2 regions of the Streptomyces sp. NPDC111516 genome follow, and region 1 is predicted to be linked to the other one. Evidence: riboswitches for the same ligand, from Rfam matches in the RefSeq annotation. Region 1 holds a riboswitch; the other holds the start of a gene.
What was found. Region 1 has a riboswitch for glycine ahead of gcvT (glycine cleavage system aminomethyltransferase GcvT). Riboswitches for the same ligand answer to the same signal wherever they lie in the genome.
Positions count from the first base shown of each region.

Region 2: it holds a riboswitch for glycine, as region 1 does, so the genes downstream of both, gcvP (aminomethyl-transferring glycine dehydrogenase) here and gcvT (glycine cleavage system aminomethyltransferase GcvT) in region 1, are expected to answer to the same signal.

Region 1 is NZ_JBVKBV010000008.1:143,577-148,001, reverse strand. It holds gene ACZ7L9_RS17910 (enhanced serine sensitivity protein SseB C-terminal domain-containing protein) at 1-61, opposite strand, end outside; gene ACZ7L9_RS17905 (enhanced serine sensitivity protein SseB) at 242-1,012, opposite strand; gene ACZ7L9_RS17900 (AAA family ATPase) at 1,049-1,750, opposite strand; glycine riboswitch at 1,910-2,007, shown strand; gene gcvT (glycine cleavage system aminomethyltransferase GcvT) at 2,148-3,314, shown strand; gene gcvH (glycine cleavage system protein GcvH) at 3,406-3,783, shown strand; gene glyA (serine hydroxymethyltransferase) at 3,802-4,425, shown strand, end outside.
Region 2 is NZ_JBVKBV010000015.1:167,280-171,704, forward strand. It holds gene gcvP (aminomethyl-transferring glycine dehydrogenase) at 1-2,417, opposite strand, end outside; glycine riboswitch at 2,610-2,706, opposite strand; gene ACZ7L9_RS25965 (PRC-barrel domain-containing protein) at 2,819-3,187, shown strand; gene ACZ7L9_RS25970 (DNA polymerase IV) at 3,112-4,425, opposite strand, start outside.

The sequences.
Region 1 (4,425 bases):
GCGTCACTTGGCGCAGCATGTGCTCGACCTGCCCGGCCGCCGCGGTGCCTGACGCACTCACCTGGTCCCGCCCCTCTTCGATCCACTGTGTCGGCCCGCCGCTCCCGGGGCACACGGGTGCGGCATGGTGCCGTGGCACCAGCCATCAAACCAGCTTATGCGCCGGTCCTGACACCGACTTGACGCCCTGGGTCGACGTGCTGATCCGCTCCGAAGGCGTCCGCGGGCACGGCGCCGGGTGCTACTGGCCGGCGCGCCGGTAGAACGGCCGGACCTTCTCCCGCATCCAGTCCGCGACCGGGTCCTGCGCCACATCGAGCAGGACCAGATTGACCGGCCAGGGCACCTCGACGCGGCCGAGCGCACGGCCGAGGGCGTCCATGGGGGCATTGCGCCCGGCGCCCTCCCAGGTGGAGAACTCCACGCCTATGAAGAGGACGGGCTCGCCCCCCTCGATGCTGGCCAGTGTCCGGCGCGCGGTGAGCACGACACCGCTCTCCTCGAATTCGCCGGCCGCCGCGGCGAGGAAGTCGACGGGCTCCTCCTTCCAGTCCGGCTCGTACAGCCGGACCCGGCCGCCGCTGGCCGGTCCGTCCAGTGGGGTGCGTCCGGCGCGGCAGAGCTCGGCCACGGCGGGCGGCGGCAGCGGCATCCCGACGGCGCCACCCGGGTTCACCGCGATGCCGAGCTGCGGGGGCAGTCCGCGGGCGAAATCGCGGGCGGGTGCGACGGCGAATGACATGGCGTTGCCGACACAGCTGAGGAACTGCTGTTCGGAGCTGAATACGGGGACGTACGCGGCACCCTCGATCTCCAGCGTCGGCAGGTCCAGGTCGGGTGAGTCGGGTCCGCCGCCGCCCGGCAGGGGCACCCAGACCTGGCTGCGCCCGAGCACCTCGACGAGCCGTCCGCCCGCCTCCGGGCTGCCCACCGAGGCCATCAGCACCTCTTCGAGCTCATTGGCGGGCCATCCGCTCTGCGGATGGGACTGGCCCTGTGCCGGAATGTCCACTGCTTCCCCTTCTTCCCCGAGCCTTCCGGCAGAAGGTTAACGTCCGGCTCCCGGGCCCTGTGCGTCCGCGAACGCGATCCGGGCCAGCAGCCCGGCCGCCTCCCGGTCCAGCAGCACCGCCGAGGCGCACCCCGGCGGCAGCAGGCCGGTCTCAGCGCCCCGCAGCAGCCTCCCCACCGCCCTGCGGTGCCGGGCGAAGGCGTATCCGGAGACGCCGCGGCCGCGTTCCCGCTGGCCGTCCCTCGCCGTCTGCGGCGTGACGTCGAGCAGGACGAGGTGCAGGACGCGGCCCCGGCGCCGCGCGGCACGGGCCAGCCAGCCGCGTACCCACGCCTGGGTTCCGCAGTCGTGGACGACGACGGACTCTCCGGAGCGCAGCGCCCGCCACAGCCCCCGGTAGTGGGCGACGCGGACGAGGGGACGGTAGAGGGCGTACGGCAATAACCCGGGCACGAGCCCCGCCCAGCGGTCCCGGGTGTCCTGGGAATCGACGGCGTGGGCCGTCGTCACCGCCCGCCGGATGAGCGTGGATTTGCCGCTGCCGGGCAGCCCGGACACCACCACCACGTCGCCCGCCGCGAAGTGCAGGCTGCGCGGGCTGCGCCCGCCCCGCTCCCGCAGGTCCCGCACGACGGGCGCGTGCGGGCCGCGCGCTTCCGTGGCGGGCGGCGCCCCCGGTTGTGCGGGCATCGCGCCGTGCGCGGTCCCCGCGGTCGTCACGTACCGCTGCAACGTCATCGCCCCTCCCCCTGTCGGGTCACCGCACGCATGCCCCTGAAGTGTAAAGAAAAGGTAATGCGGCACAACCGTCCACGCCGTTGATTCCCGCGAGGGACCGGGGGCCCGCTCCGGCGCGATGCGTGCGATGATGACCGGGCCAACTGCATAAAGGCCGCTTGAATCCGCGCGGGAGAGTTCCGGTCACTGCTTGTGCCGGGCGCCGAAGGAGCAAGTTCCTCCCTTGAATCTCTCAGGCCCCGTACCGCGTGGATGAGGCAGATCTGAAAAGCGGGCCGCTCTGCGGCTCCACCCAAGGTGCAAGCCGAACCCTCCAGGGGCTCTCGGCGAACCTCTCAGGTTCCGATGACAGATGGGGAGGGATCGTCCCCGTCGTCATGCCCTGGGAGCCACATCCATGAGCACCGCCCCCCGTCGCACCTCCCACCCGTCGCCCACCACCGCCCTGCCGGAAGGCGCTTCGCGCCACAGCCCTCTTCAAGCCCTGCACCGTTCGCTGGGCGCGACCATGACCGACTTCGCGGGCTGGGACATGCCCCTGCGGTACGGCAGCGAGCGCGACGAGCACAACGCGGTCCGCACCAGGGCCGGTCTCTTCGACCTGTCGCACATGGGCGAGATCACCGTCACCGGCCCCGAGGCGGCGGCCTTCCTCAACTTCGCGCTGGTCGGCAACATCGCCACCGTCGCCGTGGGCCGTGCCCGCTACACGATGATCTGCGCCGAGGACGGCGGCATCCTCGACGACCTGATCGTCTACCGCCTGGGTGACACCGAATACATGGTCGTCGCCAACGCCGGGAACGCCCAGATCGTGCTCGACGCGCTGACCGCGCGGGCCGACGGCTTCGACACCGAGGTGCGCGACGACCGCGACGCGTACGCGCTGCTCGCCGTCCAGGGCCCCGAGTCCCCCGCCATCCTCGCCTCCGTCACCGATGCCGACCTGGACGGCCTGAAGTACTACGCCGGCCTGCCCGGCACCGTCGCCGGTGTCCCCGCACTGATCGCCCGTACCGGCTACACCGGCGAGGACGGCTTCGAACTGTTCGTCGCCCCCGAGCACGCCGAGCAGCTGTGGAAGGCCCTCACCGAGGCGGGCGCCTCCCGCGGCCTGATCCCGTGCGGTCTCTCCTGCCGGGACACCCTGCGCCTGGAGGCCGGCATGCCGCTCTACGGGCACGAGCTGACCACCGGGCTGACCCCGTTCGACGCCGGTCTGGGCCGGGTCGTGAAGTTCGAGAAGGAGGGCGACTTCGTCGGCCGCGAGGCCCTGAAGGCCGCCGCCGAGCGCGCCGAGACCGCCCCGCCCCGCAAGCTGGTCGGCCTGGTCGCCGAGGGCCGCCGCGTGCCGCGCGCCGGTTTTTCCGTGGTCGCCGGGGGCGAGGTCGTCGGCGAGGTCACCTCGGGCGCCCCGTCGCCCACCCTGGGCAAGCCGATCGCCATGGCGTACGTGGACGCCGCGCACGCCACGCCCGGTACCCCGGGCGTCGGAGTGGACATCCGGGGCAGCCACGAGCCGTACGAAGTCGTGGCGCTGCCGTTCTACAAGCGTCAGAAGTGACGTCCGCGCACCTCGGAAGTGACGTAGTCCCGTCTCACACCGTAAGACCACCGTTCATCAGCACTCCCCCGCGTACAGGAGAATTCAGGTCATGAGCAACCCCCAGCAGCTGCGTTACAGCAAGGAGCACGAGTGGCTGTCGGCCGTCGAGGACGGTGTGGCCACGATCGGTATCACCGAATTCGCCGCCAACGCGCTCGGCGATGTCGTCTACGCCCAGCTCCCCGAGGTCGGTGACACGGTTACCGCAGGCGAGACCTGCGGCGAGCTGGAGTCGACCAAGTCGGTGAGCGACCTGTACTCACCGGTGACCGGTGAGGTCACCGCCGCGAACCAGGACGTCGTGGACGACCCGTCGCTGGTGAACTCCGCTCCGTTCGAGGGCGGCTGGCTGTTCAAGGTACGCGTCGCGGAGGAGCCGAAGGACCTGCTCTCCGCCGACGAGTACGCCCAGTTCTCCGGCAACTGAGACCCAAGGGACCACCTGATGTCGCTTCTCAACTCCTCCCTCCACGAGCTGGACCCGGACGTCGCCGCCGCTGTCGACGCCGAGCTCCACCGTCAGCAGTCCACCCTCGAAATGATCGCCTCGGAGAACTTCGCTCCGGTCGCGGTCATGGAGGCCCAGGGCTCCGTCCTCACCAACAAGTACGCCGAGGGCTACCCGGGCCGCCGCTACTACGGCGGCTGTGAGCACGTCGACGTCGTAGAGCAGATCGCCATCGACCGCATCAAGGCTCTGTTCGGCGCCGAGGCCGCGAACGTCCAGCCGCACTCCGGTGCGCAGGCCAACGCCGCCGCGATGTTCGCGCTGCTGAAGCCGGGCGACACGATCATGGGCCTGAACCTGGCCCACGGCGGTCACCTGACCCACGGCATGAAGATCAACTTCTCCGGCAAGCTCTACAACGTGGTCCCGTACCACGTCGACGAGACCGGCGTCGTGGACATGGCCGAGGTCGAGCGCCTGGCCAAGGAGTCCAAGCCGAAGCTGATCGTCGCCGGCTGGTCCGCGTACCCCCGTCAGCTGGACTTCGCCGCCTTCCGCCGCATCGCGGACGAGGTCGGCGCGTACCTGATGGTCGACATGGCGCACTTCGCGGGCCTGGTG
Region 2 (4,425 bases), on a different contig from region 1:
TTGTACAGGATCGGGTAGTGCGGTTCGAGGCGCTTGGCGATGTAGTTGGCGGCGAGTACGGCGACCTGCGTCGCACGCTTCAGGCCCTCACCGCCCATCAGGCGTACGTACGCCCAGGAGATGGGGAGAATGCCGGCCGAGCCCCACGGAGCGGCCGAGATCGGGCCGACGCCGGTCTCCGGGCCCGCCGCAGGCTGCAGCGGGTGGTTCGGCAGGTACGGCGCGAGGTGCGCGCGCACACCGACCGGGCCGACGCCGGGGCCGCCGCCGCCGTGCGGGATGCAGAAGGTCTTGTGCAGGTTCAGGTGCGAGACGTCGCCACCGAACCGGCCCGGCTTGGCGAGGCCGACCAACGCGTTGAGGTTGGCGCCGTCGACGTACACCTGACCGCCGGCGTCGTGCACCTCGGCACAGATGTCCGCGACGTGCTCCTCGAAGACACCGTGCGTCGACGGGTACGTGATCATGAGCACGGCGAGCTCGTCACGGTGCTTCTCGATCTTGGCGCGGAGGTCCTCGATGTCGACCTCGCCGTCGTCGGCGGTCTTCACCACGACGACCTTCATTCCGGCCATCACGGCGCTGGCGGCGTTGGTGCCGTGCGCGGAGGACGGGATGAGGCAGACGGTCCGCTGGTCGTCGCCGTTGGCGCGGTGGTACGCCCGTACGGCCAGGAGGCCGGCGAACTCGCCCTGCGAGCCGGCATTCGGCTGGATCGAGACGGCGTCGTAGCCGGTGACCTCGGCGAGGCGCTCCTCCAGCTCACGGATGAGGGTGAGGAAGCCCGGCGCCTGCTCGGCCGGCGCGAAGGGATGCAACGCGCCGAACTCGGGCCAGGTGATGGGCTCCATCTCGGTGGTCGCGTTCAGCTTCATGGTGCAGGAGCCGAGCGGGATCATGCCGCGGTCCAGGGCGTAGTCCCGGTCGGCGAGCTTGCGCAGGTAGCGCAGCATCGCCGTCTCGGAACGGTGCTGGTGGAAGACCGGGTGGGTGAGGATCTCGTCGGTGCGCAGCAGGCTCTCGGGCAGCGTGTCGGCAGCCGCGGCGTCCAGCGCCTCGATGTCCCCGTCGGCACCGAACGCGGCCCAGACGGCGGCGATCTGTGCACGGGTGGTGGTCTCGTCACAGGCGAGGGAGACGAGGTCCGTGTCGACGAGCCGCAGGTTGACACCGCGCTGGCGGGCGTCGGCCACGACGTCGACGGCCTTCCCCGGAACGCGCACGGTGAGCGTGTCGAAGTAGGCGCCGGTCACGACGTCGATGCCACTGGCGCGCAGGCCCTCGGCCAGGATCGTCGCGTAGCGGTGGGTGCGAAGGGCGATCGTCCGCAGCCCGTCCGGGCCGTGGTAGACGGCGTACATCCCTGCCATGACGGCGAGCAGCACTTGAGCCGTGCAGATGTTGCTGGTGGCCTTCTCGCGACGGATGTGCTGCTCGCGGGTCTGCAGCGCCAGCCGGTAGGCCTTGTTGCCGTCCGCGTCGACCGAGACGCCGACGAGGCGCCCGGGCAGGCTGCGGGCGAACTTCTCGCGTACGGCCATGAAGCCGGCGTGCGGTCCGCCGAAGCCCATCGGCACACCGAAACGCTGCGTTGTGCCGACCGCGATGTCCGCGCCCAGGTCGCCCGGTGAGGTGAGCAGGGTCAGGGCCAGCAGGTCGGCGGCGACCGTGACAATCGCACCCAGTTCATGGGCCTGCTCGATCAACGGCTGGATGTTCCGCACCGCTCCGGAGGCGCCCGGGTACTGCACCAGCACACCGAAGACGCCGCGCTCGGCGATCTCTGCCGGGATGCCGTCGGAGAGGTCGGCGACGACAACCTCGACACCGGAGGGCTCGGCGCGGGTCTCGATGACGGCGATCGTCTGCGGCAGGGCGTCGGCGTCGACCAGGAAGACGCCGTTCTTGACCTTGCCGACGCGCCGCGAGAGCGCCATGGCCTCGGCGGCCGCGGTGCCCTCGTCGAGCAGGGAGGCGCCGGAGGTGGGCAGCCCGGTCAGCTCGGCGACCATCGTCTGGAAGTTGAGGAGCGCCTCCAGGCGGCCCTGCGAGATCTCCGGCTGGTACGGCGTGTAGGCCGTGTACCAGGCGGGGTTCTCCATGACGTTGCGGAGGATCACCGGCGGGGTGAACGTGCCGTAGTAGCCGAGACCGATCATCGGGGCCAGCACCTGATTGCGGTCGGCCAGGGCGCGCAGCTCGGCGAGGACCTCGGCCTCGGTGCGGGCGGCCGGCAGCCGGAGCGCCTCCGCGCTCTTGATGACATCGGGCACCGCGGCCGCGGTCAGCTCGTCCAGTGAGCCGTAACCGACCTGGGCGAGCATCTTCGCCTGCGCCTCGTCATCGGGACCGATGTGACGCTGTTCGAACGGAATACCCTGCTCCAGCTGGGAGAGCGGAGTGCGACGGGGGGTCATGGTGGAGGCCTCCTGGTCTGTCACGACCTGCGAGGGGCACCGCGGCGCGGGTGCCCGAACGGCCTCCCCCTCTGTCATCTCAACCTGAGAGCTTCACCGGCTCGCCTTGTGGCGTACCGGCTTTCACCGTCGGTGAGGAAGGGAACCGACGGCGCTCGGCCGCACGGAACCCGCCCTGCTTTCCAGAGTGACCTCGTCCGCGCGGTACGGGGGCCTGAGAGATTCCGGGGAGGATTTGCTCCTTCGGCGCCTTCGGATTTGCTCCGGAGGACTCTCCCGCACGGGGTCAGCAGCCATCACCAGCCTACCAGCGGGGTTCGTGGCGGAATTCTCGAGTGGCCAACCCCCCGGATCTGCACTTTTGTAGTGCTTGTGGAGTAGCCGCGACCAGTGGAGGGACCGTGCAGACCGACATCGATCCGCGCAGCCTGATCGGCCGCAAGGCGTTCGACCGCAAGGGCACCAAGATCGGAACCGTGGACGAGGTGTACCTCGACGACGCGACGGGTGTGCCCGAGTGGGCAGCCGTACGTACCGGACTCTTCAGCCGGGACGCGTTCGTCCCGCTGGAACCCAGCGAGTTCGTGGAGGATTCGCTCCGCGTCCCCTTCGACCGGGCGCTGATCAAGGACGCACCCGACTTCGGCGTCGGTCGCCATCTCTCACCGGAACAGGAGCTCCAGCTCTACCGGCACTACGGTCTGGACTCCCCACCCGAGGAGACCGGCCCGGACAGGGACTTCGGCAGACTGGCCGGCCAGGACGAGTAGTCCACCGGGTTCCGCACCAGCGGCAGCGGATCGGCAGGTTGCAACTGCGCGTCGTCGATCCGGAAGGTACGCACCCGGCCGGGCGCCGACTCCGGTTCCTCGAACCGCACCGTCACCCGGCCGACACCGCTGCCCTGCACCCAGCCATGGCCGTAGACGTCATGGCGCACGTCGTGTCCGGCGGGCCAGCGCCGCGCGGCGAGCTGTTCGGAGTTCTCGGGGGCCGCCTCCCCCGCCCCACCGGCCGGCTCGTCCCCCTCGTTCACCGCTTCCTCCTCTGCCGCTTCCCCCGTCGCGGCCCGCTCACCGGCGGCCTGCGCGAAGAGGTCCTCCTGCGTGTAGTCGGCGAGCCCCGTGACGCCCACCCCCAGGAGTCGTACGCCTCCGGTGGTGTCCACCGCCTCAAGGAGCCGCGCGGCGGCCTCCCGGACCACCGCGGGGTCGTCCGTCGGCCCACGGAGCGTCTCGGACCTCGTGAGCGTGGAGAAGTCGTACCTGCGCACCTTCAGCACCACCGTCCGCCCGGACCGCCCCGCGTCCCGCAGCCGCTGGACGCATCGGCCCGCCAGCCGCTCCACCTCCGTCCTGACCCGCACCCGGTCGTGCAGGTCCGCGTCGAAGGTGTCCTCGACCGACACCGATTTCGCGTCCCGCTCCGCGACGACGGGCCGGTCGTCGTACCCGAACGCCATCCGGTGGAGCGAGCCGCCGTGCGCCTTTCCCAGAAGCCGTACGAGCTCCGCCTCACCCGCCTCGGCCAGGTCATCGACGGTCGTCATCCCGGCGCGGCGCAGATGGTCCGCCGTCGCGGGCCCGACGCCGGGGAGGATCCGTACCGGCATCGGTGCGAGCAGTTCCCGCTCCGTGCCCGGCTCGATGAGCAGCAGCCCGTCCGGTTTGGCCTGCTCCGAAGCGATCTTGGCCAGCATTTTGGAGCCGGCGAGCCCGACCGAGCCGGTCAGCCCGGTGACCGCCTTGATGGCCGTACGCAGCTGCCCGCCGATCTCCAGCGCGGAAGCCGTGTCATCGGCCGCCCCACCGGCTTCCAGGTCCACGAAGGCCTCGTCCAGGCTGAGCGGCTCGACAAGCGGGGAGAGGCGTCCCAACAGCTCCATCACTTGGTCGCTGACCGTCCGGTACAGCAGGAAGCGGGGCACCAGATAGGCCGCATTGGGGGCCAGCCGCCGGGCCTGCGCCATGGGCATCGCCGAATGGACTCCGAAGCGCCGTGCCTCGTA